Regions from separate parts of the Streptomyces sp. NPDC006733 genome, predicted to be linked through region 4. Evidence: riboswitches for the same ligand, from Rfam matches in the RefSeq annotation. Region 4 holds a riboswitch; each other region holds the start of a gene.

What was found. Region 4 has a riboswitch for cyclic di-AMP ahead of ABZ721_RS16470 (NlpC/P60 family protein). Riboswitches for the same ligand answer to the same signal wherever they lie in the genome.
Region 1: another riboswitch for cyclic di-AMP. It lies ahead of ABZ721_RS00055 (M23 family metallopeptidase); the one in region 4 lies ahead of ABZ721_RS16470 (NlpC/P60 family protein).
Region 2: another riboswitch for cyclic di-AMP. It lies ahead of ABZ721_RS01880 (transglycosylase family protein); the one in region 4 lies ahead of ABZ721_RS16470 (NlpC/P60 family protein).
Region 3: another riboswitch for cyclic di-AMP. It lies ahead of ABZ721_RS24190 (M23 family metallopeptidase); the one in region 4 lies ahead of ABZ721_RS16470 (NlpC/P60 family protein).

The regions. Positions count from the first base shown of each region.
Region 1 covers NZ_JBEYJD010000001.1:11,134-18,318, forward strand. Annotated here, with positions in the region: gene ABZ721_RS00045 (N-acetylmuramoyl-L-alanine amidase) at 1-143, opposite strand, end outside; gene ABZ721_RS00050 (LPXTG cell wall anchor domain-containing protein) at 527-1,786, shown strand; cyclic di-AMP (ydaO/yuaA leader) riboswitch at 2,082-2,227, shown strand; gene ABZ721_RS00055 (M23 family metallopeptidase) at 2,417-3,217, shown strand; gene ABZ721_RS00060 (hypothetical protein) at 3,316-3,723, opposite strand; gene ABZ721_RS00065 (HNH endonuclease) at 3,811-4,557, opposite strand; gene ABZ721_RS00070 (hypothetical protein) at 4,685-5,716, opposite strand; gene ABZ721_RS00075 (PrsW family glutamic-type intramembrane protease) at 5,798-7,185, opposite strand, start outside.
Region 2 covers NZ_JBEYJD010000001.1:416,009-423,193, forward strand. Annotated here, with positions in the region: gene ABZ721_RS01865 (endonuclease V) at 1-505, shown strand, start outside; gene ABZ721_RS01870 (cytochrome P450) at 523-1,824, shown strand; gene ABZ721_RS01875 (transglycosylase family protein) at 2,004-3,023, shown strand; cyclic di-AMP (ydaO/yuaA leader) riboswitch at 3,296-3,468, shown strand; gene ABZ721_RS01880 (transglycosylase family protein) at 3,473-4,198, shown strand; gene eno (phosphopyruvate hydratase) at 4,471-5,754, shown strand; gene ABZ721_RS01890 (septum formation initiator family protein) at 5,849-6,346, shown strand; gene ABZ721_RS01895 (DUF501 domain-containing protein) at 6,435-6,989, shown strand; gene ABZ721_RS01900 (Ppx/GppA phosphatase family protein) at 6,986-7,185, shown strand, end outside.
Region 3 covers NZ_JBEYJD010000028.1:22,194-29,378, reverse strand. Annotated here, with positions in the region: gene ABZ721_RS24205 (DNA topoisomerase IV subunit A) at 1-2,056, opposite strand, end outside; gene ABZ721_RS24200 (pitrilysin family protein) at 2,250-3,608, shown strand; gene ABZ721_RS24195 (pitrilysin family protein) at 3,605-4,996, shown strand; cyclic di-AMP (ydaO/yuaA leader) riboswitch at 5,197-5,355, shown strand; gene ABZ721_RS24190 (M23 family metallopeptidase) at 5,371-6,210, shown strand; gene ABZ721_RS24185 (GntR family transcriptional regulator) at 6,388-7,089, shown strand.
Region 4 covers NZ_JBEYJD010000016.1:96,512-103,696, forward strand. Annotated here, with positions in the region: gene pcrA (DNA helicase PcrA) at 1-799, opposite strand, end outside; cyclic di-AMP (ydaO/yuaA leader) riboswitch at 1,025-1,199, shown strand; gene ABZ721_RS16465 (C40 family peptidase) at 1,205-2,365, shown strand; cyclic di-AMP (ydaO/yuaA leader) riboswitch at 2,505-2,670, shown strand; gene ABZ721_RS16470 (NlpC/P60 family protein) at 2,668-3,720, shown strand; gene ABZ721_RS16475 (DUF4129 domain-containing protein) at 3,725-4,708, shown strand; gene ABZ721_RS16480 (hypothetical protein) at 4,705-5,190, shown strand; gene ABZ721_RS16485 (MoxR family ATPase) at 5,370-6,374, shown strand; gene ABZ721_RS16490 (DUF58 domain-containing protein) at 6,371-7,185, shown strand, end outside.

The DNA.
Region 1 (7,185 bases), on a different contig from region 4:
ACCGAGTTGGCGAGCCCGGCCGCCGCCACGGCGCCCAGCGCGAGGCCGCCGCGGAGCAGGGCGCGCCGGGAGGCGGCGGGGGAGGAGGTGCCGGGGTTGCCGGGGTTGCCGGAGGTGCCGGGATTGCCGGGCGTGCGGTCCATGGAGGCTCCCTGGGACGTCATGGTGGGGTGGGTGCATGACCATCGGGTGGGGCTTGCCCATGGTGGGGCCCGCGCGCCAACCCTGCCAAGGGCCAGGCGAATTGGCAGTGGTCCAGACCGGTGAAGAGTGCGCCGCCGGGTGGTCCCGGAGGCGTTCCGGAGGCGTTCTGGAGGCGTTCTGGAAGGTGAACGACGCTGCTGGGGAGGCCGGTTCCCGCTGTTACGCGGAGGTGACGCTTCCCGCATGCTGCGGGGATCGACCGCGTGTGAAGATCCTCCTATCGCAAGCCGCAGGAACCGAACGGGAACGCTGAACGGACCACCGGGCGGGGCGCAAAATCCAGCTCCACACCACCACGTTCCTGTTCCCTGGGGGGATCACCATGTCTGCCACCACCCTGTCGCGCCGTCCACGCCTCGCCGCCGTCACCTCGGTCGCCGTCGTCGCCGCCGTCTGCGGTACGGCGCTGCTGCCGGCCGCCGCGTACGCCGACGCCCTGGCCGCCAAGCCGCTCAGCATCGCGTTCAGCGCCCCGACGCCCGCCGGCCCGCTCGTCCGGGGCGGAGCGACCGAGTCCTACACCGTCAGCGCGACGAACGGCAACGACACGGCCGTCGAGTTCAGCGCGAACGTGCTCGGCATCCCCGTCGGCGGGAGCCCGATCGACAGCTCCCAGGTGAACGTCGCGGTCGTGCCGGTCACGGCGCCCGCCACCGACGTGGCGGTGGGGAGCCAGGGGCCGTCGGTCGTGCTGACCCTGCGCCCGCACGGTGAGAAGTTCAGCCGCTTCTCGATCCCGGCCAAGGCCACCTACACCTGGAAGGTCACCGTCGGGCTCGCCAAGAGCTTCCCCTCCAACGACGGCAACCTCACCCTGACGTTCGACACCGGCGGCTACGAGAGCAACCCCTCGCACAGCATCCCCGCCGTCACCTTCCAGGCGAGCCCCGCGATCCGGATCGGCACGATCACGGACCGGTTCGGCGGTGCCACCCAGGTGTCGGCCGCGAAGCCGGCGATCTTCTCGCTCGACGTCGACAACCAGAACGGCGGCGGCCACTACGACAAGTCCCTGCGCACCGAGGTCACCGCGCTCGGGGGCAGTGCCCAGAAGCTGGACCTGTTCGTGTGGATCTCCGGCCGCTGGGTCGACGTCGCGGCCCCGGACCACGTCAACACGTGGCTGCTCCCCGACATCCCGGCCGGTCTCGCCGGGGACCGGACGTACCACTACAAGCTCAAGCTCGCGGTGCCCACGGGCCAGGAGCCCACGACGGCCAAGGTCCTCAACCTGACCGCCAAGACCGCTCTGAGCAGCGGCAACACCAGCGTCATCGCCTCGGCCGGGCGGAACCTCACCGTCCTGCCGGGGGCCCCGGCCACCACGCCGACCGGTAAGCCGTCCGGCCTTCCGGCGGCGACGACCTCCGCCACGCCGACCCCGTCGGCGTCGTCTACGACGAAGAGTCCGGCGGCGCAGGCCACCACGGACGCGCCGCCCGTCAACACCAAGGGCTCCCTCGCCCGCACCGGTGCGAACGGGAGCAACGGCACGCTCGCCGCGGGCGCGGGTGTCCTGGTCGCGCTGGGCGTGGCGCTGGCCTTCCTCGGCCTGCGCCGCCGCCGGAACCTCCAGGGCTGATCCCCTTCGCGTGAGGTGACGTGAAGTGGGTGAAGTGACGTGTACGGAAGCCCCGGCCGGAACCCTCCGGCCGGGGCTTCGTCACGTTCCGCGACGGAGTCACCTCGCTCCGCATAACAACTGACACACGCTCACATCACCGTCGGATCACTCCGATCATCCTCCTTCGCCCGATTACTTCCATTCCACCCCTTTAATCACCTGCGCCAACTACCCCTTTCGGCTTGGAAAAGGCCCCTGGCTCAATTACCGTTCGATAACGCAGCGCGGTCGTCACTGCCGCCGTAGAGGCGGCACCGTGCGCTTGCCGAATCCCGTCCGCGGGAACCGGGGACCCACTACTTGGGGTGAATCGGACCGCCCTCGTCATGAGGCGGCCCGTAGGAGACCTTCCTGCTCCGAACCCGTCAGCTAACCCGGTAGGCGAGAAGGAAGGAAAGGAGAGCGCCACCCGTGGCGTCGAATCACCCTGCCTACGCCCCATCGCCCGAGGCTCCGGAAGCCGGGGAATGGGACGAATGGAGCCCCTCCGCGGACTCCGCCGCTCCGGACCGGAACAGGCACCGGCTTCCCAAGCAGCGTTCCCTCGCCCGTGGTTCGACCGTACTGAGCGTCGCGGCCGTGGCCGCGATGGGCGCGGGCGGTATGGCGGCGGCCGCCGACAAGTCGCCGGTGCCGATCTCCCTCCCGGACCTGCCCGACCTGCCGGACACCCCGTCGGCCGACCCGGACCCCGCGCCGGCGACGGCGGCGTCCGCCACCCCGGCCGGCGCCACCACGCCCACCTGGTCGGCGGACGCGGGCGAGACGCTGCGCCTGCGCATCCTCGACCACGTGGCCCAGGAGCGGGACGCGGCGGACCGCGCGGCGCGCGACGCCGCCGCCGGCGAAGCGGCGGCGACGGCCGCCAAGGAGGCCGCGGCGCAGAAGGTGCGCGACGCGGCGGCCGCGGCGAAGGCGGAGGCCGCCGCCAAGAAGCAGGCGGCGGAGGCCGCGGCGGCGAAGGCCGAGGCGGAACGCCTCGCCGTGCTCGCGGCCTCGTACACCAAGCCGGTCGCCTCGTACTCGCTCACCGCGAGCTACGGGCAGTCCAGCTCCCTGTGGGCCAACACCCACACCGGCCAGGACTTCGCGGCCCCCACCGGCACGCCGGTCGCCGCGATCCACAGCGGCACCATCACCTCGGCGGCGTGGGCGGGCTCGTACGGCTACCGCGTCATCCTGACGCTCGATGACGGCACCGAGATCTGGTACTGCCACCTCTCCACCATGGTGCGGACCTCGGGCAAGGTCGGCACGGGCGACACCATCGGCCGCGTCGGCGCCACCGGCAACGTCACCGGGCCGCACCTGCACATCGAGGTCCGCCCGGGCGCGGGCGACCCGATCGACCCGACGTCCTGGCTGCGCGGCCACGGCGTCGACATCTGACGGACGACGCCCCACGGACCACCCGCAAAACCCGACGGCCCCGGTGACCCCCCGCACCAGGGCCGTTGGCATGTTCTGTTCCGTGCCGCCCGGGACCGCTACGACAGGTCGACGATGTCCTCGGCGTAGAGCGTCTCCAGCGGCCGCGGGCCGATGTACTGCTGGCAGTTGCACGGCCGGGCCTCGTACGAGACGGGCTTCTTCTCCGCGTCCCACGCGGTCGGCGCCTGCACCACCTCGTGGCACTTGCCCTGCTTGTCGTGCTTGGCCAGATGGTGCGTGCAGCCGCAGATCGCCTCCGGCGGCCGGTTCGCCGCCTGCAGCGCCCGCTGCTTCTCGCCCTCGGCGGAGATCAGTTCGACCTTCCGCTCGTGCCGCGTGCGCATGGCGTGCCGGAACCGGTTCCCCCACCAGCCGCCGCCCGACAGGACGACCCACGCAATGGCCCACACATACCAGCCCACGACCGACCGCCCCCATCCTCCGCTGCCCTGCCCGCACCGCATATGGCGCGCGGTTGCATCGTAGTGGCCCCACCCCCGCCGATCACCGGGGCGTGGCACCCCCTTGACCCCACTCTTACCGCCGCCGGGTCAGGCGGTGCCCGGTCTGCCCTCGCGCTGGACGAGATCCCGCAGAGTCGCGGGTGTGCGCCAGGGCTCCCCTGCGCCGGCGCTGCGGTGACACATGCGGTGGCAGTTCGAGCACAGCAGTGCGAGGTCATCGAGCGACGTCACCGTCTCCCCCGAAGCGTGGAGAGGAACGACGTGGTGCACTTCGACGTATCCGTCGCCCAGCGTTCCGTACGTCCTGGCGAAGTTGAAGGAGCACACCTCGCAGCTCAGGTCCCCGCCCGAATCAAGGACCTTCTGGATCTTCCGCCTGCGCAGCCTCGGATCACGCTCACGCACCCGGTGCAGTCGCGCCAGCAGGCGGCCTTCGGGCGCGTCCGGACTCTCGTCGTCGGCGTCCCCGCCGGGAGCCACGGGCAGCAACGTTCCTTCAACAGCCGCGACGCGCAGCCGTTCGGCGGCAGCATGCATTTCCGCCGGGCGTGCAAGGAACGCTGCGATGACCTCCTTGTCGAGTCTGCCGCCACGCGTGGGCACCCCGGGGTAGGAGGGATGGGCGCTGGCCAGATCGGTTGTCTTCCGGCTCACGCTCCCGGTGGTCCTGAACCGCTCTCCCCTGATCGCGGCGGGGTGAAGGGGAAGGACCTGGAGGAGATCGGAGAGGTCCATGACGCGCAGGTCGTTCTCGCGGAGCTCCTTCCACCCGTTGTCGACGACCAGGTCGCATGCGAGGAGGAGCTCGTCCCACTGCCAGTCAGGGTTCCGCATGAGCCATATCGTATGAGTGTTCGCGTTAGCGCGTCGGCTTCAACTCGCTGCGGTTGCAAGGCAAGGGCAGGACATCCGTCCGTTACCCGGGGCTGGGAAACGGACGCAGTCCACGAACTCCACCTTCCTACGGGTAACCCGGTCTGCCGCAGTGTTCGCCGTAGGGGGTGGGGGCGCCGCACCAGCAGGGGGCGGTGCGCGGTGGGGGCCAGGGGGTGGCGTGGCCGCGGGCGGCCAGGGAGGTGGCGTAGGCCGCGGGAAGGGACGGGGTGGCCGGCGGGAGGGACTGGGTGCGGGCGTAGGCCTCGTACGTGGGGAGGGTGGCGGTGACGACGCCGAGGTGCGGGGCGCCGGTGGCGGAGAGGGCGTGCAGGGCCTGTTCGACGCTGCGCAGGTGCTCGGGGTAGCTGCCGTAGTCCGCGGCGAAGACCGGGTACCGGGTGAGCAGCGCGATGAGTTCCGCCTCCGGCCAGTACAGGACGGCCAGCGGGTAGGGGCGGGAGAGGGCGGCCCGGTGGTCGGCCAGTTCGGCGCGGAGGCGTTCGATCTCGCGGCGGACCTCGGCGGGGTCGTCGGACCCCAGCGACCAGAGGCGCTTGGGGTCGTGCAGCTCGTCGAGCGTGACGGGGGCGCTGTGGACGTAGTCGGCGAGGTGGTCCCGGTCGTCGTGGGCCTCGCCGAGGAGCCGGCGGACGCGGTGCCGGGTGATGAGGATCCTGCGGGCCTCGTACGTGACCTCGTCCGGGGAGAGGAAGTGGTCGGTGGCGTCCTCGAGCCACGCGGCGGCGGCCGGCAGGTCGTCGTGCACCTCGAACGTCTCGCCGATGATCTGCCACGGCGGCAGGCTCGCCGGCGCCTGCGCGCGGACCATCACGGCCAGTTCGCGCGCCGCCTGCTCGGCGCCGGTGTCCCACAGGGCGGAGACCTTGAGCGCCTGGACCAGGGCCGGGTTCGAGACGGGGTCGGGGGGCGGGTCCGAGGGAGGGTCCGAGGCGGGGTTGAGGAGTTCGTCGTAGAGCGGCAGGGCCTCGGCCGGGAGCTCGGCCAGGATCCACTGCGCGGCGGCGGCGAGGAGCAGCTCCTCGCGGTCGTCGGGGTACTCCAGGACTTTCCGCAGGAGCCGCTCGGCCTCGGCGGCATGTTCGCGCTGCTCGGACATGGTTGGACGCTACTGCGATGTTCCGGCGCGGGCCAGAGTGCGGGTGGGGCGCGGACCGGGCGCAGGGGAGCGCCGGGTGGGTCAGATGTTCGGGCCGCCGTAGGGCGGCTGCTGCTGGGCGTACGGCTGCGCGTAGGTCTGAGCTTGGGTGTGGGTGTGGGTCTGCGGTTGGGGTTGGGCGTACGGCTGCGTCTGGGGTTGGGCGTGGGGGTGCTGCTGCGCCGGGACCGGTTGCTGCGTCCCGTAGTGCTGGCCGTACGGGCGTTGCGGGTACGGCCCGTGCTGCTGCCACTGGCCCCAGACGGGCGGTGCCGCGGGCGCGGGGCGGGTGGCCCAGGCGGCGTGGGTCAGCGCGGGCTGGGCGACGTCCTTGCGCTGCCACAGGTGGTGGAGCAGCTCCTGCTCGCGGGCCGCGAAGTGCGGCCCGGCGGTGCCGCGGCGGGCGGCGGCGCGGAGGAACGCGAGATGGGTCGCGAAGGCGATGTACTCGCGAACGGTGCGGCCGGCCGCGTCGCCGTGCGCCCGGCGGGCGGCGGCACGCGCCACGCTGCGGGCCTTCATCGAGGCCAGGACGACGGGCTCCGGCGGGGTCAGCCAGCCGGCCATCGCGTAGACGGGCAGCTGCGTGCGGATGGTGTGCAGCTCCTTCGACCGCGACCAGACGGCGAGCCACACCACGAGCGCGAAGACCGGGATCATGATCGCGCCGTACATCGCCAGGAAGCCGAGCGGGGGGAGGGACGCCGAGCTGTTCCAGATGCCGTGCAGGAGCATCGCGAGCAGCCAGCCGCCGACCGGGGCGAGCCAGCGCCAGCGGCGGCCGGGCCGGGTCATGGCGGCGATCGCGAAGCCGGTGCCGGTCATCGCCGTGAAGAGGGGGTGCGCGAAGGGCGTCATCACGACCCGGACGAAGAAGGTCGCCGCGGTGGAGGACTGCAGGCCGGAGGAGCCGTAGGCCTGGTCCTCACCGAAGGCCGAGCCCAGGTAGAGGATGTTCTCGGTGAAGGCGAAGCCGGTGGCGGTGAGGCCGGCGATCACGATGCCGTCGACGACGCTCTCGAAATGTCTGCGCCGGAAGAGGAAGAGCAGCAGGATCGCGGCGCCCTTCGCCGTCTCCTCGACGAGCGGGGCGACGAAGGTCGCGCCCCAGGTGTCGGTCTGGGACGGGCTCGCGGTGAAGGTCGTCGCGAGGAGTTCGGTGGCGTACTCGTTCGCCAGTATCGCCACCAGGGTCGCGGCGCACGCACCCCAGGAGAAGGCGAAGACCAGGTTCTTCCACGGACTCGGCTCGACCCGGTCGAGCCAGACGAACGCCCAGATCAGCAGCGGCACCGGCAGGATCGACAGGGCGAGCCCGACGAAGAACCCCTCCGTGCCTATCTGCTGCCGCACCAGCGCCAGGATGATCACGCCGCACAGCGCGAGCAGCGTGAAGAGGGCCCCGGCGCGTACCGCCTTGCTCTCCCAGA
Region 2 (7,185 bases), on a different contig from region 4:
CGCGCGGACGCTCGCGACGGTGGAGCAGGCCACGGCCGTCGGCGAGACGTCGTTCCCCTACGTTCCCGGGCTCTTCGCGTTCCGCGAGCTGCCCACCCTGGTCGAGGCGCTGCGCAAGCTCGACACCGTCCCCGACCTGCTGCTGTGCGACGGCCACGGGCTGGCGCACCCCCGCCGGTTCGGCCTCGCCTGCCACCTCGGGGTGATCACCGGCATCCCGACGGCCGGAGTCGCCAAGACGCCGTTCACCGGGAGCCACGACCCGGCCGCGCTGGGCCCGGAGCGCGGGGCGTTCGCCCCGCTCGTCGACGGCGGGGAGACCGTGGGGCGCGCACTGCGCACCCGGCGGGGCGTCAAGCCGGTCTACGTGTCGACAGGGCACCGCATCGACCTGGACACCGCCTGCCGGCACGTCCTCGCCCTGGCGCCGGAGTACCGGCTGCCGCAGACGACCCGGCTCGCCGACCGGCTCTGCCGGGACGCGCTGGCGGCGCGGGGCGCCTGACGGGCTAGCGTCAGGGGGTGCCTGACGAGACTGCCGCCACCCCCGCGCCCGCCCCCGCCCCCACCCTCTTCACCTGGGAGTTCGCCGCCGACCCCTACCCGGCGTACGCCTGGCTGCGCGAGCACGCGCCGGTGCACAGGACCACCCTCCCCAGCGGCGTCGACGCCTGGCTGGTGACGCGGTACGCGGACGCGCGGCAGGCGCTGGCGGACGGGCGGCTGAGCAAGAACCGGGGCCACCACAGCGAGGGCGCCAACGCCAAGAACAAGGTGGGCATCCCCGGCGAGCGCGGCGCCGACCTGATGACGCACCTGCTGAACATCGACCCGCCGGACCACACCCGGCTGCGCCGGCTCGTCTCCAAGGCGTTCACCCCGCGCCGGATCGCGGAGTTCGCGCCGCGCGTGCAGGAACTGACCGACCGGCTCATCGACGGCCTCCAGCGGGACGGAACGGGCGCGGTGAAGTCGGAGGCGGACCTCATCCACGAGTTCGCCTTCCCACTCCCCATCTACGCCATCTGCGACCTGCTGGGCGTCCCGCCCGAGGACCAGGACGACTTCCGCGACTGGGCGGGGATGATGATCCGCCACGGCGGCGGCCCGCGCGGCGGCGTCGCCCGGTCGGTGAAGAAGATGCGCGCCTACCTGCTGGAGCTGATCCACCGCAAGCGCGCGGACCTCGGCGACGACCTGATCTCCGGGCTGATCCGGGCCAGCGACCACGGTGAGCACCTGTCGGAGAACGAGGCCGCGGCGATGGCCTTCATCCTGCTCTTCGCCGGGTTCGAGACCACCGTCAACCTCATCGGCAACGGCGTCCACACGCTGCTGCGCCATCCCGAACAGCGCGCCCTGCTCCAGGCGTCGATCGCCCGCGGCGAGACCGGGCTGCTGGAGACCGCCGTGGAGGAACTGCTGCGCTACGACGGGCCGGTGGAGCTGGCGACCTGGCGGTTCGCGACGCAGTCGCTGACGATCGGCGGGCAGCTGATCGGGGAGGGCGAGCCGGTGCTCGTCGTGCTGGCCGCGGCCGACCGAGATCCCGACCGGTTCGACGGGCCCGACACGTTGGACCTGGCGCGCCGCGACAACCAGCACATCGGCTACGGGCACGGCATCCACTACTGCCTGGGCGCCCCGCTGGCCCGCCTGGAGGCGCAGTCCGCGCTGGCGACGCTGCTGACCCGGCTGCCGGACCTGCGGATGGCGGCGGACCCCGATGACCTGCGGTGGCGCGGTGGTCTCATCATGCGCGGACTGCGGACGCTGCCGGTCGCGTTCACCCCGGAAGCCGCACTTCCGCCCGCTAAACCCTGATGGAGCGTCAAAAATGTCCGGTGCGCGAGGTACGGGACGGAATCGACCGTGACCTGAGCGTGATGATCGCTACACCGACTTGTGATGCGATGGTCAACACCGCTACGTTCTGCGGTCATCGCAGGGTTGCCGCAGCTGACGCGGGACCGTAGTCGATCTTTTTTGGAGTGGGTGACCGCATGCTGAAGTCCGGGAACGGCAGACATCGCCGACCGCGCCAGGCCTCGACCGCCGTCGTGGTGGTCGCGGTGACCGGAGCGGGGATCGCCCTGCCGCTGCTCGGTGCGGGTGCCGCGCAGGCGGCCGATGTCAAGGTCTGGGACAAGGTGGCGGCCTGCGAGAGCAACGGCCTGTGGAGCGCCAACCCCGGCAACGGTTTCTACGGCGGACTGGCGATCACCGCGGACACCTGGGAGCAGTACGGCGGCAAGGTCTACGCCGAGCGCCCGGACCTCGCCAGCCGCTCGCAGCAGATAACGGTCGCCGAGACGCTGCTCGCCGAACTCGGCCCGGAGGCCTGGCCCGGCTGCGCCGAGCCCGCCGGGCTCGTCTCCGGCGGAGCGCCGCCGGCGGTCGACCCGGGCTCGATCCTGCCGTCGGTCCCCGTGACGACGCCGACGACGCCCGCCACGAAGCCGACGGCGCCGACGGCTCCCGGGGTGCCCACGACCCCCGCCACGCCCACCACGCCCCCGGTGACCACGACGCCGCCGGTGGGCACGGCGCCGACGACCCCGTCGACGCCCACCGGCACCCCGGTGACGGACGACCCGGCGACCGGTCCGGCGACCGATCCTTCGGGCGGCTCGACCGCCGCCACGCCGACCACCACCCCCAAGGCTCCCGCCGTCATCTCGGACCTCGCGGACACCACCCCGGGCCGGAGCCAGGGCCGGCACGCCAAGCCCGGCTCGCCGGACACCGCCGACGGGACGGCCACCGACCGTGCCTCGCGCGACGCGGACCGCCTCGCGGGCTCCACCGGCACAGGGGACGCGAACGGCGCCCAGAACACCGGCCAGGGCGACGTGGCGGGCGACGGCGACTACGTCGTGCTGCCCGGCGACAACCTGTGCGACATCGCCGCCGACCACCATCTGCAGGGTGGATGGAAGGCGCTGTATGGGGCCAATGACCGGATTGTTGGGGACAATCCGGACCTTATTCTCCCGGGCCAGCACCTCGACTTGAGCTACTGAGACCCTCGGCGGACCGCTGGAGACGATCCCGGCACCCCCGGATCCTGTGACAAGGGTCTCCGTGGCGGCTGTGACGGCCCGGTTGCACTGCGTCGCATTTCTCCCTTCCGACCTGCGAATCTGTGCGCCCGCTCAGTCGGATGGGGGACATGTCGCCCACCCCGGGGATGTTTGTCCTCGCCGGGATCGTGTGCTTAACGTCGTACTGCTCGCCACAGCGGGCCCCGCCGGTCAGGATCGCCGAGTCCTGCCGCCGACCGACGGGAACAGTCGACGCGAAAGCGCCGTAGGCAGGAGCGGGGGACCCAAGGTCTTCCGCCGGCCCGGACCCGAACTCGTGGGGGACGGACCGGCTTGGGGTGGAGCAGCGCGGTGTGAACCGCGCAGCCGGGCAACTCACGCCCGAACCCGACAGCTGACCTCGTAGGCGTCGGTGAGGATGAAACACCATGGCTAAGCACCGCCGCGCGTCCAAGTTCACCCGCATCGCCGCGCTCGCCGGCGTCACCACCGCCGCGATCGCCGTTCCCCTGATGGGTGCCACGGGCGCCTCCGCCGCCTCGGTCGCCACCTGGGACGCTGTCGCCCAGTGCGAGTCCGGCGGCAACTGGTCCATCAACACCGGCAACGGCTACTACGGCGGCCTGCAGTTCTCGCAGTCCAGCTGGGAAGCCGCGGGCGGTACCGCGTACGCCTCCCGCGCCGACCTCGCCACCAAGGGCCAGCAGATCGCCGTGGCCGAGAAGCTTCTCGCCATGCAGGGTCCCGGTGCCTGGGCCTGCGCCGGCGCCGGCAACCTGACCGCCGGTGGCGAGTCCGCCCAGGTCGACACCTCGGGTTCCTCGTCCTCCTCGAAGAGCTCCACCTCGGACTCCTCGTCGCGTGACTCCTCGGACACCGCCAGCCGCGGCACCGAGAAGCGCACCCCGGTGAAGAAGAGCAAGCCGGCCGCCAAGCCGGTCGAGACCAAGAAGGCCGAGAAGGTCGAGACCAAGAAGGCCGCCCCGGTCCAGAAGGGTGACGGCGAGTACAAGGTCGTCGCCGGTGACAGCCTCTCCGAGATCGCCCAGGCGCAGCACGTGGCCGGTGGCTGGGAGAAGCTGTTCGAGCTGAACAAGTCCATCGTCAGCGACGCCGACCTGATCTACCCGGGCCAGCAGCTGCACCTCGGCTGAGCACCTCCGCTCGGCTGATCCCCGAAAACTCCCCGGCCAGGCACGCACTCCCCCCGAGCGTGCCGGGCCGGGGTTTCGGCTTTAGCCACGCGGACGGCGGGCGAACGCCGTGTGGACGTAAGACGACGTTGGTCACCTGTTGTCAGCCTTTGGGCCCCTTTTCGTCTCGCGGGTCGGCCGATCGACGGGTCCACCCTCCCCGGGCGGTTAGGCTCGTGTCGCAAAGCGCAGAGAGACACGCATCAGCTGTACACAGCCTGAAGGAGACACTCGTGCCGTCCATCGACGTCGTCGTAGCCCGGGAAATCCTCGACTCACGAGGCAACCCCACCGTCGAGGTCGAGGTCGGCCTCGACGACGGCAGCACCGGCCGCGCGGCCGTGCCGTCCGGTGCCTCGACCGGAGCCTTCGAGGCCCTGGAGCTTCGCGACGGTGACAAGAGCCGCTACATGGGCAAGGGCGTCGAGAAGGCCGTTCTCGCCGTCATCGAGCAGATCGGCCCGGAGCTGGTCGGCTACGACGCCACCGAGCAGCGGCTGATCGACCAGGCGATGTTCGACCTGGACGCCACCCCGGACAAGTCCTCGCTCGGCGCCAACGCCATCCTCGGCGTCTCGCTCGCCGTCGCGCACGCCGCCTCCGAGGCCTCGGACCTGCCGCTCTTCCGCTACCTCGGCGGCCCGAACGCGCACGTGCTGCCGGTCCCGATGATGAACATCCTGAACGGCGGGTCGCACGCCGACTCGAACGTGGACATCCAGGAGTTCATGATCGCGCCGATCGGTGCCGAGTCCTTCTCCGAGGCCCTGCGCTGGGGCGCCGAGGTCTACCACACGCTCAAGGGCGTGCTGAAGGAGCGCGGGCTCTCCACCGGCCTGGGCGACGAGGGCGGCTTCGCGCCGAACCTCGACTCCAACCGCGAGGCCCTCGACCTCATCGTCGAGGCCATCAAGAAGGCCGGCTACCAGCCCGGCCAGGACATCGCGCTCGCGCTCGACGTCGCCGCCTCCGAGTTCCACAACGAGGACGGCACGTACGACTTCGAGGGCAAGAAGATCTCCGCCGGCGAGCTGTCGGACTACTACGCCGAGCTGGTCGCCGCGTACCCGCTGGTCTCCATCGAGGACCCGCTGAACGAGGAGGACTGGGAGGGCTGGAAGGCCCTCACCGCCAAGCTCGGCGACAAGGTCCAGATCGTCGGCGACGACCTCTTCGTCACCAACCCGGAGCGCCTGCAGCGCGGCATCGACGAGGGCTCGGCCAACGCGCTGCTCGTCAAGGTCAACCAGATCGGCTCGCTCACCGAGACCCTGGACGCGGTCGAGCTGGCGCAGCGCAACGGCTTCAAGTGCATGATGTCGCACCGCTCCGGTGAGACCGAGGACGTCACCATCGCCGACCTCGCCGTCGCCACCAACTGCGGCCAGATCAAGACCGGCGCCCCGGCCCGCTCCGAGCGCGTCGCCAAGTACAACCAGCTCCTGCGCATCGAGGAGATCCTGGACGACGCGGCGGTCTACGCCGGCCGCTCCGCGTTCCCCCGCTTCAAGGGCTGATCGGCGGTACCACCCGCACGTCTGACCTACGTCCCCGTCCCCGGTCCCGTACCGTGGCCGGGGACGTAGGTACGTGTGGACGAGGGGAGACGGCGTGGGGGCGGACCGGTTTGCCACCGCGGCGCGGCTGAAGGCGATCGGCCAGGAGGCTCAGGCCCGCGTCTACCGCGCGGCGACCAGGCGACCCGCCCCGCGGCGCAGCAAGCTCACCGGGCGGGCCGCGCTGCTGGCGCTCGTGCTCTGCGCCCTCATCGTCGCCCTCGCCTATCCGATGCGGCAGTACATCGCCCAGCGCTCGGACATCGCCGACCAGCGCAAGGAGGCCCAGCAGGCCAAGGAGCGCGTCGAGCGGCTGCGCGAGGAGAAGGCCCGCTGGCAGGACGACGCGTACGTGCGGACCCAGGCCCGCCAGCGGCTGCACTTCCTGCTGCCCGGTGAGACCGGCTACACGGTGGTGGACCCGGCGCCGAGCGCCGACGGCGACTCCGGTGCCCGCCGGTCCTCCGACGAGGCCGCCGCACACCGCCCCTGGTACGACAATTTCTGGGACAGCGTCGACCACGCCGACGCCGCCGGGACCCCGCGGCGGTAGCGGGCGTCACCGACCGACACCCGCCGGCAGCACGCTGCGGCAGCCGACGCCGAGAACCCGCCCGACCTTCCACGACCGAGAACGGCTCATGACAGATCACCCCGCTCCCACCCCCCGCACCACGCCGACCGAGGCCGACATCGCCGCGTTCAAGGAACAGCTGGGCCGCCCGCCGCGCGGCCTGCGGGCCATCGCCCACCGCTGCCCGTGCGGGCAGCCGGACGTGGTCGAGACCCAGCCGCGGCTGGAGGACGGTACGCCGTTCCCGACGCTGTACTACCTGACCTGCCCGCGCGCCGCGTCCGCCATCGGGACGCTGGAGGCCGACGGCGTCATGAAGGAGATGACGGCCCGGCTCGCCGAGGACCCGGAGCTGGCCGCCGCCTACCGGGCGGCGCACGAGGACTACCTCACCCGCCGGGACGCCATCGAGGTGCTGGAGGGCTTCCCGAGCGCGGGCGGCATGCCCGACCGGGTGAAGTGCCTGCACGTCCTGGTCGGCCACTCGCTCGCCGCCGGCCCCGGGGTGAACCCGCTGGGCGACGAGGCGATCGCGATGCTGCCCGACTGGTGGCGCAAGGGCCCCTGCGTCAGCGGCGGCCGCGCCGCCGACGCCGCCACGACCGACGGGGGAGCGAAGTGACCCGGGTAGCGGCCATCGACTGCGGCACCAACTCCATCCGCCTGCTGGTCGCCGACGCCGACCCGGTCACGGGCGAGCTCAAGGACCTGGACCGGCGGATGACGATCGTCCGGCTCGGGCAGGGCGTGGACCGCACCGGGCGGCTGGCGCCCGAGGCGCTGGAGCGGACCTTCGCGGCCTGCCGCGAGTACGCCGC
Region 3 (7,185 bases), on a different contig from region 4:
CCTGCGAAGCCGGGTACCGCAGCAGCTGGGCGTCGTCGGTGATGAAGACCAGGTCCTCCTCGCCGGTGCGCAGCTCCACGGCGCCCACCACCCGGTCGCCGTCCCGCAGGCCGATGACCTCCAGGTCGTCCTTGTTCGCGGGATAGTCCGGGACCACCCGCTTGACGATGCCCTGCTCGGTGCCGAGCGCGAGCCCCGGCGAGGACTCGTCGAGCGTCGTCAGGCACAGCACCCGCTCGCCGGCCTCCAGGGACAGGAACTCCGAGACGGGCGCGCCGCCCGCCAGGTTCGGCGCCCCATGGGTGTCCGGCATCATCGGCAGGTCGATCACGGTGAGCCGCAGCAGCCGGCCGGCGGAGGTGACCGCGCCGACGTCGGCGCGCGCGGTGGTCGGCACCGCGGAGACGATGACGTCGTGCTTGGCGCGCTTGCCCTCGCTGTCGTCGAACTCCTCGCCGTTGGCGGTCCGCGCGAGCAGCCCCGTCGAGGACAGCAGCACCCGGCAGGGGTCGTCGGCGACCTCCAGCGGGACGGAGGAGACCGGCGAGCCGGCCGACTCCAGCAGGACCGTGCGGCGGTCGGTGCCGTACTGCTTGGCCACCGCCGCCAGCTCGTTGGAGACCAGCTTGCGCAGCTCGGCGTCCGACTCCAGGATCACCGTCAGCGCCTCGATCTCGGCGTTGAGCCGGTCGCGCTCGGACTCCAGCTCGATGCGGTCGAACCGCGTGAGCCGGCGCAGCGGGGTGTCCAGGATGTACTGGGTCTGGATCTCCGACAGCCCGAAGTGGGCGATCAGCCGCTCCTTGGCCTGCGCCGAGTTGTCGCTCGACCGGATGAGCGCGATGACCTGGTCGATGTCGATGAGGGCCACGAGCAGGCCGTCGACCAGGTGCAGCCGGTCCCGGCGCTTGGTGCGGCGGAACTCGCTGCGGCGCCTGACCACCTCGAAGCGGTGGTCGACATAGACCTCCAGCAGCTCCTTGAGGCCCAGCGTGAGCGGCTGCCCGTCGACCAGCGCCACGTTGTTGATGCCGAAGGACTCCTCCATCGGCGTCAGCTTGTAGAGCTGCTCCAGCACGGCCTCGGGGTGGAAGCCGTTCTTGACCTCGATCACCAGCCGCAGGCCGTGCGACCGGTCGGTGAGGTCCTTCACGTCGGCGATGCCCTGGAGCTTCTTCGCGCCGACCAGGTCCTTGATCTTGGCGATGACCTTCTCCGGGCCGACCGTGAACGGCAGCTCGGTGACGACCAGGCCCTTGCGGCGCGGCGAGGTGTCCTCGACCGAGACGGTGGCACGGATCTTGAACGTGCCGCGGCCGTTCTCGTACGCGTCCCGCACGCCGGCCAGGCCGACGATGCGGCCGCCGGTGGGCAGGTCGGGGCCCGGCACGAAGCGCATCAGCGTCTCGAGGTCGGCGCCCGGGTGCTTGATCAGGTGCCGGGCCGCGGCGATGACCTCGCCGAGGTTGTGCGGCGGCATGTTCGTCGCCATGCCGACCGCGATCCCGGAAGCGCCGTTGACCAGCAGGTTCGGATAGGCGGCCGGGAGCGTGACCGGCTCCATCTCCTGGCCGTCGTAGTTGGGCGAGAAGTCGACGGTGTCCTCGTCGATGGACTCCACCATCAGCGTGGCGGCCCCGGCCATCCGCGACTCGGTGTAGCGCATCGCGGCGGGCGGGTCGTCGTTGCCCAGGGAACCGAAGTTCCCGTGCCCGTCGACGAGCGGCAGGCGCATGGAGAATCCCTGCGCCATGCGGACGAGGGCGTCGTAGATGGAGGCGTCGCCGTGCGGATGCAGCTTGCCCATCACCTCGCCGACCACGCGGGCGCACTTCACGTAGCCGCGGTCGGGGCGCAACCCCATCTCGTTCATCTGGTAGACGATGCGCCGGTGCACGGGCTTGAGCCCGTCACGGGCGTCGGGCAGGGCGCGCGAGTAGATGACCGAGTAGGCGTACTCGAGGAAGGAGCCCTGCATCTCATCGACGACGTCGATGTCGAGGATGCGCTCCTCGAAGTCGTCGGGAGGTGGGGTCTTCGTGGTGCGGCGGGCCATCGCGGCTGCTGCTCCTTTTCCTGGACCTGGACGGGGCTGACGCGGACCATTGTGGACCGGCCCGCTGACACTGGTGACCACCGCCCGGCATAAGCGTGCCGTGAGCGGGAACTTCGCGTGGTGTCGGCACGCTTGCCTAGAGTGTCAGCACTCGACCACGACACGTGCATACGACCGGAAGGACAGCTTGCCCATGGGTCTCACGGCCACGTCGGACGGCACACCGCCGCAGGACTCCGACGGCCTGACAGCAACCGAACACCGTTTGGCGAACGGCCTGCGTGTGGTGCTCTCCCAGGACCACCTCACCCCGGTCGCCTCGGTGTGCCTCTGGTACGACGTCGGTTCCCGTCATGAGGTGAAAGGCCGGACCGGACTGGCCCACCTGTTCGAGCACTTGATGTTCCAGGGCTCGGCCAGTGTGCAGGGCAACGGTCACTTCGAGCTGGTCCAGGGCGCGGGCGGTTCGCTCAACGGCACCACCAGCTTCGAACGCACCAACTACTTCGAGACGATGCCGGCCCACCAGGTGGAACTGGCGCTGTGGCTCGAGGCCGACCGGATGGGCAGCCTGCTCACCGCGCTGGACGAGGAGAGCCTGGAGAACCAGCGCGACGTCGTCAAGAACGAGCGCCGCCAGCGGTACGACAACGTGCCGTACGGCACGGCCTTCGAGCGGCTGACCGCGCTGGCCTACCCGGACGGCCACCCGTACCACCACACCCCGATCGGCTCGATGGCCGACCTGGACGCGGCCTCCCTGGAGGACGCGCGGGCCTTCTTCCGCACGTACTACGCGCCGAACAACGCGGTGCTGGCCGTGGTCGGCGACATCGACCCGGAGCAGACGCTGGCGTGGGTCGAGAAGTACTTCGGCACCATCCCCGGCCACGACGGCAAGCCCACCCCCCGCGACGGGTCGCTGCCCGACGTGATGGGCGGGCAGCTGCGCGAGGTCGTCGAGGAGGACGTGCCCTCCCGCGCCCTGATGGCCGCGTACCGGCTGCCGCACGACGGCACCCGGGAGTCCGACGCGGCCGACCTGGCGCTGACGGTGCTCGGCGGCGGCGAGTCGTCCCGGCTGCACAACCGGCTGGTGCGGCACGACCGCAGCGCCGTGGCGGCCGGCTTCGGCCTGCTGCGGCTGGCCGGCGCCCCGTCGCTGGGCTGGCTGGACGTCAAGGCGTCCAGCGGCGCCGAGCTGACCGACATCGAGGCGGCCGTCGACGAGGAGCTGGCCCGCTTCGCCGCCGAGGGCCCCACCCCGCAGGAGATGGAGCGGGCCCAGGCCCAGCTGGAGCGCGAGTGGCTGGACCGGCTCGCGACCGTGGGCGGCCGGGCCGACGAGCTGTGCCGCTTCGCGGTGCTCTACGGCGACCCGCAGCTGGCGCTCACCGCCGTCCAGCGGGTGCTGGAGATCACTCCGGAGGAAGTGCGGGCCGTCGCCGCGGCCCGGCTGCGCCCCGACAACCGAGCCGTCCTGGTCTACGAGCCCACCGGCTCGCCCGACGAGGCGGCCGAAGAGACCGAGCAGGAAGGCGCGGACCAGTGACCGACGTCGCCGCGACCATGACGTTCCACCCCCAGCCGCAGCCCGGCGCCCCCAAGCCGTGGGCCTTCCCGGCCCCCGACCGCTCCACGCTCGGCAACGGGCTGACCGTGCTCACCAGCCACCGCCCCGGCCAGAAGGTCGTCGCGGTGGAGGTGCTGCTGTCGGCGCCGCTGGACGCGGAGCCCGAGGGCCTGGACGGCGTGGCCACGATCATGGCCCGCGCCTTCTCCGAGGGCACCGACAAGCTCACCGCGGAGGAGTTCGCCGCCGAGCTGGAGCGCTGCGGCGCCACCCTGGACGCGCACGCCGACCACCCGGGCGTCCGGGTCTCCCTGGAGGTCCCGGCCTCCCGCCTCGACAAGGCCCTCGGGCTGCTGGCGGACGCCCTGCGCGCCCCGGCGTTCCCGGACAGCGACGTCGAGCGGCTGGTCAACAACCGCCTCGACGAGATCCCGCACGAGCTGGCCAACCCGGCCCGCCGCGCCTCCATGGCGCTGTCCGCCGAGCTGTTCCCCGCGCACCTGCGCTGCTCCCGCCCGCGCCAGGGCACCGAGCAGACGGTGGCGCGGATCGACGCGGCGGCCGTCCGGGCGTTCTACGAGGCGCACGTGCGCCCCGCCACCACCACGGCCGTCGTCGTCGGCGACCTGACCGGCATCGACCTGGTCGCGCTGCTGGACGAGACGCTCGGTGAATGGACCGGCTCGACCGCGCAGCCGCGCCCGCTGCCGCAGATCACCTCCGACGACACCGCGCGCGTGGTGATCGTGGACCGGCCGGGAGCGGTGCAGACGCAGCTGCTGATCGGCCGCACCGGCTCCGACCGGCACGACCCGGTCTGGCCGGCGCAGGTGCTCGGCACGTACTGCCTGGGCGGCACCCTGACCTCCCGCCTGGACCGGGTGCTGCGCGAGGAGAAGGGCTACACGTACGGCGTGCGGGCCTTCGGCCAGGTGCTGCTGTCCACCCCGGAGGGCACCGGCGCCTCGCTGCTCGCCATCAGCGGCTCGGTGGCCACCGAGGTCACCGGACCCGCGCTGGCCGACGCCTGGCAGGTCATCCGCACCCTGGCGGCCGAGGGGCTGACCGACGACGAGCGCGACGTCGCCGTGCAGAACCTCGTCGGTGTCGCCCCGCTGCGCTACGAGACGGCCGCGGCCGTCGCCGGCACGCTCGCCGACCAGGTCGAGCAGTTCCTGCCGGACGACTTCCAGGCGCAGATGTACGCGCGCCTGGCGCGGACCGGCACCGTGGAGGCGACCGCCGCGGTGGTCAGCGCCTTCCCGCCGGAGCGCATGGTCGTCGTCCTGGTGGGCGACGCCTCGGCGATCGAGGGGCCCGTCACGGAGCTGGGCCTCGGCCCGGTGAAGGTCATCGCGGCCGGCTGACCGGCTCCGGCCGCGACAGCCGGCGGAACCCCGGCGCTCCCCTTGGGACGCCGGGGTTCCGGGCGTTTTGGATCTTTATCGGCCCGCAAACCGTCCTTGTGGCGAACGCAACAAATCACCTGATCTGTTTGGCGTAACCCGGGCGGTCCGATTAGCGTCCTCCTGCTGCCCGTCACCATCCGCCGCGTCCTGCGGCAACCGGGCAGTGATCGCCGAGTCCCCGTCAGGCGCGAGCCTGGGGAGCCGGGGACCCACGTCCCTGGGGTGAATCGGGCCGACCCCGCCGTGCGGGGCAGCCCGTAGGAGACCTTCCTGCTCCGAACCCGTCAGCTAACCCGGTAGGCGAGAAGGAAGGAAAGGATCTCGCCGCACCCATGGCGTTCAACGTTCTGCCCGCGCCCAGCGGGAAGCACCGCCGTCCCCGTCGTGCCGCTCTGCGCACCGGGACCACCCTGGCCGGCGTCGCGGTCCTGACCGCGGCCGGCACCTTCGGGGCCACCGCCGCCACCGCGCTCTCCACGCCGGGCGACGTCGCTCCCCAGGCGATCGAGGACATCGCGTTCGCCCGCGCCGTCACCGCCTCGGACAGCCTCGCCGACTCCCTCGCCGCCCAGGCCGCCGCCCAGCACAAGGCGGCCGACGAGACCAAGCGCAAGGCCGCCGAGGCCAAGCGCAAGGCGGACGAGGCGAAGCGGCTGGCCGACGCCGCCGCGAAGAAGGCCGCCGCCGAGGCGAAGGCCAAGGCGGACCGCGAGGCCGAGCGCGTGGCCCAGGCCCGCGCCGCCCGTGACGAGGAGCGCAGGAAGCTCAACTCCTTCGTGCTGCCCGTCGACAGCGGCATCGGCACCGAGTACAAGGTCGCCGGCTCCATGTGGTCCTCCGGCTACCACACCGGTGTCGACTTCACCGCGTCCACCGGCACCCCGGTGCACGCCGTCGGCGCCGGCACCGTCGTCACCGCGGGCTTCGACTCGGCCTACGGCAACAACGTCGTGATCCGCCACAGCGACGGCATCTACACGCTCTGCGCCCACCTGTCCTCGCTCAGCGTGTCGGTCGGCCAGACCGTCACCACCGGCGAGCAGATCGGCCTGTCCGGCGCGACCGGCAACGTCACGGGACCGCACGTGCACTTCGAGGCCCGCACCACGGCCGAGTACGGCTCGGACATCGACCCCGAGGCGTACCTGCGCTCGCACGGCGTCGCCATCTGATCCCTCCCGGATCCCAGCACTCCCGTCCCCCCTCGAAGGCCCCGGCTCCCCGCCGGGGCCTTCGTGCTGCCGTGGCGCGGTGCCGCCGTGCTGTCCAAAAATAATCCATGAATTCTGGACTGCGGTCGGAATCGCGGATGTGCTGGAATAGAGTCGCCGAAGAATACGGGGAAATGAATGGAGACCGGCGATGCGGAATCGGGTGTGAACGGGACGGACGGCGCGGGGCGCCGTATCTCCGCACAGGTCGTGTGCACCGCGATCCGTGACGACATCGTCGGCGGTTTCTACCCGCCGGGCAGCCGGCTCACCGAGGAGCTGCTGGCGAGGCGCTACGGCGTCTCCCGGGTCCCGGTGCGCGAGGCGCTGCGCACGCTGGAGTCCGAGGGGTTCGTCAGGACCCGGCGGCACGCGGGCGCCTCCGTCGCGGAGCCGACGGAGCAGGAGGCGGCCGACCTGCTGGAGATCCGCGGGCTGCTGGAGCCGCTGGGGGCCGCGCGGGCCGCCCAGCGGCGCACGGACGCCCACCTCAAGGTGTTGCGCGGGCTGGTGCGGCTGGGCCAGGAGCGGTCCCAGCAGGGCCAGCTGTCGGACCTGCCGTCGCTGAACGGCTGGTTCCACGAGACGCTCGCCCAGGCCTCGGGCAGCGCCACCCTGGCCGCCCTGCTCACCCAGCTGCGGCACAAGATCGCCTGGGTGTACGGCGAGGGCGAGCCCGGCCGGGCCGTCGAGTCCTGGGAGGAGCACGGCGCCATCGTCGACGCGGTGGCCCGCGGCGACGCGGAGCGGGCCCGCAGGATCTCCGCCGGACATGTGGAGCGCGCGGTCGCGGTGAGAACTCCGAAACATCCTGTATACGCGGCGCGCCGGAGGAATTAACAATGGCGCCGTATACAAGTGGGCAGAATTATCGGCGCTCGGAAACGGAGCCGGAAACGTACTCTTCAACGCGCCCGGAAACGGCGCGCGGAATGG
Region 4 (7,185 bases):
GGTGCACCGTGGTCATGATGATGTCGTCGAAGTCCAGGGCGTTGGCCTCGCGCAGCCGCGCCTGGTAGAGCGCGTACGCCTCGGCGACGTGCTTCTCGAAGGGGTTCTCCGCCTGCCGGGCGTAGTCCTCCTCGTCGATCAGCTCGTTCTTGAGGTTGGAGACCTTCGCGCTGAACGACTTCGGCGGGAACTGCTTCGGGTCGAGGTCCAGGTCCCGGCAGACGAGCGCCATGAGCCGCTTGGAGTCGGCCGCGTCGTAGATCGAGAAGCTGGAGGTGAAGCCGAGCTTCTTGCTCTCGCGGCGCAGGATCCGCACGCACGCGCTGTGGAAGGTCATCACCCACATCGCGTTGGCGCGCGCGCCGACGAGGTCGCCGACGCGCTCCTTCATCTCGCCCGCGGCCTTGTTCGTGAAGGTGATCGCGAGGATCTCCCCCGGGTGCGCCCCGCGGGTGCCCAGCAGGTGGGCGATGCGGTGCGTCAGCACCCGCGTCTTGCCCGAGCCGGCGCCCGCGACGATGAGCAGCGGCCCGCCCGCGTGCACGACGGCGGCGCGCTGCTGCTCGTTCAGCCCCTCCAGGAGCTGGGCGGGGTCGACCGCCGGGCGGGCGGCCCCATCCCGGTAGTACGCGTCCCGGCCGCCTTGCGGGGGTCCGTTGAAGCGCCCCCCGAAGAGGTCGTCCGCCGCATCGTCCGGCCCGTGCGCGGAGCCGTGCTCCGGGGGCGGCGGGACGGATTCCGACGCGTGGTCGGGGGCCTGGAGGTCGGCCAGGAAGCTGTCGTCAAAGAGGCTGCTCATCGCCTCCCGAGTCTAGGCGCCCCCACTGACACCTCGTACTCAGCTTGCGGGAGTCCGCCAGGAGCGCTCCGCGAGCGCTCACTCTCCGCTGTCGTACCCGCCCACTGTGCTCACATCACGAAATGGTTTCGGGCCTATCGGACACCGGTCTTCCCACAGGACACGAGTGTTGGCTACCGTGCCGGACCAGACGGTCCGTCCTCCCCTTCGGCAACACGCCGTCACGGACCGTCTCCGCTGAGTGCGGCCGCGAGGCCGCAGCCGGGGACCCATCAGCACCACTGGGGTGAATCGGCCCGCACGGGGCCTCCCGCGAGGGAAGTCCCGCACGGACCGTAGGGCGACCTTCCGACAGCCCGAACCCGACAGCTAACCCGGTAAGCGGTTCACGGAAGGGCTTCTGCCTTGGCGTCGCACCGCAAACCCCGCCCCGGCATCCGCGCAGGGCTGCTCACCACGGCCGGCCCCCGTGCGGCCGTCGGCCTGACGGCGGCGGCCCTGGCCACCGTCACCCTGCTCGGCGAGACGGCGAGCGCGGCACCCGCGCAGCCGCAGCCGCCCTCCATCGAGGAGGTGCAGGCGAAGGTCGACGCGCTCAACCATGACGCGGAGGTCGCCACCGAGCGCTACAACGGCGCGAAGGAGCAGGCCGACCTGCAGAGCTCCAAGGTCGAGACGCTGCTGAACCAGGTCGCGCAGCGGACGGCGGCGCTGAACGACGCGCGGCGGGTGCTGGGCCAGTACGCGGCCGCCCAGTACCGCAGCGGCGGCGTCGACTCGACGAGCACCTTCCTGCTCTCCGACACTCCGCAGGAGTTCTTCGACCAGACGCATCAGATGAAGCGGATGACGGGCAACCAGAAGGACGCCGTCGAGACGTTCCGCGTCGAGCAGGCCACCACGACGCAGAAGCGCGGTGAGGCGGTGAAGGGCCTCGAAGCGCTGAACACGTCACGGACGAAGCTGGAGACGGAGAAGCAGACCGTCAAGGCGAAGCTGGCGGAGGCCCAGCGGCTCCTCAACACCCTGACCGCCCAGGAGAAGGCCCGGCTGGCCGCGGCGGCGGCCAAGAAGGCGGAGGACGACCGCAGGCGCGCCGCCGAGATCGCCGCCAAGGAGAAGGCCGCGCGGGAGGCCGCCTCCAAGGAGGCGGCGAAGGACCCCGGGGGCGACACGGGGACCGGCACCGGCGGATCGTCCGGCACGGGCACCAGCTCGTCCCAGGCGGAGAAGGCCATCGCCTTCGCCCAGCAGCAGATCGGCAAGCCGTACGTGTGGGGCGCCACGGGCCCGAACTCGTTCGACTGCTCGGGGCTCACCCAGGCGGCCTGGAAGGCGGCCGGCATCGACCTGCCGCGCACCACCTGGGACCAGGTGAAGTCGGGCGACCGCGTCTCCACGTCGGAGCTGCGCCCCGGGGACCTGATCTTCTTCTACGACGACATCAGCCACGTCGGCCTCTACATAGGCGACGGCAACATGATTCACGCGCCGCACACCGGCACGGTTGTCAAGATCGCACCCATTACCCAGATGCCCATCTATGGGGCCTCGCGTCCGTCTTGATCCGGACAAGACGGTCACAATAGGTAAGGTAACGATGCGATTTCGCTCACCTTCCGAAGGAAACTTCCCAACAACGGCCCCAGTTGGCTACGGTGACCCGCTAGGCAGATCGTTCCCAAGCCGGCGCAGTGCCGACGGCGAACTGCCTCCGCTGAATGCGGCCGCGAGGCCGGAACCGGGGACCCACACGCAAGACTTGGGGTGAATCGGGGCGAACGTCCGCACAACGGACGCCAGCACCGTAGGGCAGCCTTCCACAGCCCGAACCCGTCAGCTAACCCGGTAAGCGGACCACGGAAGGAATGTCTGCCTTGGCGTCGCACCGCAAACCGCGCCCGCGAATACTCGCCTCCACCGGCCCCCGCGCCATGGTGGGCCTGACCACGGTGGCGCTGGCCACCGTGACCCTGCTGAGCGAGTCCGCGAGCGCCGCGCCCGCGAAGCCCTCCATCACGGAGGTCAAAGCGCAGATCGACGACCTTCGCGAGAAGGCCGAAGTCGCCACGGAGCACGCGAACGCGGCGAAGGAGAAGACCGACCAGCAGCGCGCGAAGGCCGACCTGCTGCTGGCCGAGGTCGCGAAGAAGACGCAGAAGCTGAACGAGGCCCGCGAGACCCTGGGCCAGTTCGCCGCCGCCCAGTACCGCGAAGGCGGCGTCGACCAGACCACCGCCCTGCTGCTCTCCGACAACCCGGAGAAGTTCCTCGAGCAGTCCCACCTCGTGGACCGTGTGTCGGCCACGCAGGAAGAGGCCATCAAGGAGTTCCGCACCCAGCAGACCGCCGCGACGACCGAGCGCACCAAGGCCGCCGCCAGCGTCGCCGACCTCGCCGCCGCGCAGACCAAGCTGGCGGCCGAGAAGAAGAACGCCGCCGCCAAGCTCGCCGACGCGCAGAAGCTGCTCAGCAGCCTCACCGCCGAGGAGCAGAAGAAGGTCAAGCAGCTCGACACCCAGCAGTCCGGCAGCGGCAACAGCGCGTCCTACACGTACAACGGCCCCGCCAGCGGCCGCGCCGCCCAGGCGATCAGCTTCGCCCTCGCCCAGCGCGGCAAGCCGTACGTCTCCGGCGCCACCGGCCCGAACTCGTACGACTGCTCGGGCCTCACGCAGGCCGCGTACCGCTCGGCCGGCATCAGCATCAGCCGCACCACGTACACCCAGATCAACGACGGCCAGCGCGTCTCGCAGTCCGCGCTGCGCCCCGGCGACCTGGTGTTCTTCTACTCCGGCATCAGCCACGTGGCCATCTACCTGGGCAACGGCGAGATCGTGCACGCCCCGCACCCGGGCGGCGTCGTCGAGGTCGGCAAGATGAGCTGGATGCCGTTCGCCGGCGCAGTGCGCCTCGCCTGACCCCTTGGCCCGGATCACCGGTCGGCCGGTCCTCCTGCTCGCCACCGCCGCTGTGGGCGGTCTGGTCCTCGCGGCCGGTGCGCTGCGGGCAGGGGGCGGCCGATCGGTGTTCGACGGCTCGGACGGCTCGGGCCCGCTCTCGTACCACGGCGGCTACCTCGCGCTGCTGGCCCTCGCGTGCGTGGTGGGCGGCGCGCTGCTCGCCGCGCGCTACCGCCGGGCCGTCCAGCACATCGACAGCCCCGACCCGGCCGCCGAACGCCTCAAGGACGCGGCGCTGCCGCTGCTGACCGCCGCCCTCGTCCTGGTGCCCGTCGCCGTGCTCCTCAGCCACCGCAGCGAACCGGCGGGTGCCGAGCCGCGGAACGAGCCGATCCCCACCGCGACGCCGAGCGGGCCGCCCGTCAGCGAGCAGCCGGCACCGCCGTCGGACGCCACCGGACAGCCCTCGGACGGATCGTCCTTCGACCTGTTCCACCTGCTGCTCCTCGTCGGAGCGGCGCTGGCCGCAGCCGTGATCGTCGTCGCGCTCGTCCGCTGGCTGCGCTGGTACCTGGCCGGCCGGTCCGGAGCCGGCCTCCAGCTGATCCCCGGCAGCCCCGACGCCGCCGGGAACGCGCTCGCCGGCGCCGTCGACTCCGGCCGCCGGGCCCTGCACGGCGAGGACGCGCGCGCCGCCGTGATCGCCTGCTACGCGGCGATGGAGACCACCCTCGGCCGGTCCGGGATCGCCCGGCTCGACTCGGACAGCCCCACGGACCTGCTGCACCGCGCGGTCGCCGGCGGCACCCTGACCGGGACCGCTGCCGGGGAGCTGACGCAGCTCTTCCGCGAGGCGCGGTACTCCAGCCACCCGATGGACGACGGCCACCTGCGACGGGCCGGCGCCGCCCTCGACACGATCGCGGCCCAACTGGCCGCCGCGGCACGGGACGCGGAGAGCCCGCAGGACGCCACCGTCGCCACGGCCCCGGCAGGTGACCGGTGACCCCGGGCTCCACGCGCCACACCCTGCTCGTGCTCGGCACGTTCGCGGCCGGCACCGAGGCCGCCCTCGCGCTGGCCGGCGGGCTCGCCGCGGCCGGCACCGGCTTGCTGGTCCTCACCGCCGTCGCCCTGCTCACCGCCCGCTACACGGCCGGCTTCGACTCCCAGGACCAGGGCTACCGCAGACCGGTCCGGCTGCTGGGCAGGAGAACGCCCCGGCTGGGCGACTGGGGCCGGGCGGTCGCCCTGGGGACGTCCGCCGAGAACGGCTGGACCCAGACCCTGCAGCCCGGCGTCCAGCGGCTGTACGCGGCCCGGCTCGCCGAACGGCACGGGATCTCGCTGCTCGCCCAGCCCGAGCGGGCCGCCGCCGTGGTCGGCCCCGAGCTGTGGCCCTGGATCGACCCCCGTGAGCCCGCCCCGCACGGCACCATCCCGCCGCAGGTCCTGCGGGCCGTCCTCGACCGCCTCGACGAGCTGTGACCAGGACCGCCGTGCCCCATCGGAACCACTGAACCGCCGAACGTCCTCCCAGGAGCACCGTGACGACCATTCAGCCGGCCCAGCCCATCGACCGACCCACGGAAGCTCAGGCCACCGTCGACCGACCCGCCGACACCCATCCCGCCGGTGCCCGCCCCGTCACTCCCGCGCACCCGGCCCTGACACCGCGCGAGGCCGGTGAGCGCGCCCGCCAGGTGCTCGCCGAGATCGAGCGCGCCGTGGTCGGCAAGCCCGAATCCCTCGAACTGGTCATGCTGGGGGTGCTCGCCGGCGGCCATGTCCTCATCGAGGACCTGCCGGGGCTCGGCAAGACGCTGCTCGCCCGCTCTTTCGCCACCACCCTCGGACTCGACTTCCGCCGCATCCAGTTCACCCCCGACCTGCTGCCCTCCGACGTGTCGGGCGCGCCCTTCTACGACCAGCGCAGCGGCGAGATGGTCTTCCGGCCGGGCCCGCTCTTCACGCACCTGCTGCTGGCCGACGAGATCAACCGGACGCCCCCCAAGACCCAGGCGGCGCTGCTGGAGGCGATGGCCGAGGCGCAGGTCTCGGTCGACGGCGTCACCCGGCGGCTGCCGGAGCCGTTCGTCGTCATCGCCACGGCGAACCCCATCGAGTACGAGGGCACGTACAGCCTGCCCGAGGCGCAGTTGGACCGCTTCCTGCTGCGCGTCAGGATGGGGTACCTGCCGCCCGCCGACGAGGCGTCGATGCTCCGCACCCGCCTCGACCGGGCCGCGCCGGAAGCCGTGCTCGACACCCTCAGCACGCCCGCCGAGGTGCTCGCCATGCGGGCCAGCCTGGAGAGCGTCGAGGTCGACGACGACCTGGTCGCGTACGTCGTCGCCCTCATCGGCGCGACCCGCGCCCACCCGCAGATCCAGGTCGGCGCCTCGCCGCGCGGCGGTCTCGCGCTGGTGCAGCTGGCCCGCGCCCGCGCGGTGCTCGACCGGCGCGACTACGTCACCCCGGAGGACGTGAAGGCCCTGGTCGTCCCGGCCCTCGCGCACCGCGTCACGCTGCGGCCCGAGCTGTGGGTGCGGCAGATCAACGCCGACGACGTCATCGCCGAGGTCGCGCGGTCGGTGCCGGCGCCGCAGACCCTGCCCGCCGACAAGCGCCGCCCCGACGGCGGCGTCCCGCGGCAGGCAGCGCGGCCGTGACCGCGGGCCGACAGCCGCCGGGGAGGCCCGCCACCCGGCCGGCCGCCGTCCCCGCGCACATCGCGCGGGCGCTGGGCGGCCCGCCCGACGCCGGCGCCGACGAGGTGGCGGAGCCCGCCGAGCCGCCGGCCCCGCCGCCGCCCGGCTGGCGGATCGGCGAGCGCGCCCTGCGGCTGCTCACGGTGGCCGCCGTGGCGGCGGCCGCCGCCCTGCTCACCGGCCACGCCTGGCTGCTGGCCCTGGCGGCGGGACCGGTCGTCCTGCTGGTGCTGGCCGGACCGGGAGCCGCCGCGAGCGGAGCCGGCCGCCCGACCCGGCTGGCGGCCGCCGTCGAGACGGAACCCGACCGCTGCTTCGAGAACGAGGACATCGCCGTCCGGATCCGGCTCGACTTCGACGGGGCGGCCGGCTGGATCGACCCGGGCATCACGCTGGGCCCCGGCATCGAGCTGACCGCGCTCACCGTCGACGGCCCGGTCGTCGCACTCGCCCTCACCGCCCGCCGCTGGGGCCGCTGGAGCCTGGGCACGGTCGACGTGGACGTCTACGACACGGGCGGCCTCGCCCGCCGCACGGTCCGCGCCGAACTCGGCGAGATCCAGGTCTTCCCGGTGCCCGCGCAGGCCTCCCTCACCCCCATCCCGGTCCGGCTGCCGGACCGCCTGGGCGAGCACACCGCCCGGCAGAACGGCGACGGCATCGAGGTCGTCGGGGTGCGCCCGCACATCTGGGGCGAACGGCAGCGGCGCATCCACTGGCCCTCGACCACCCGGCGCGGCAGCATCCAGATCAACCAGTTCGCCGCCGAGCG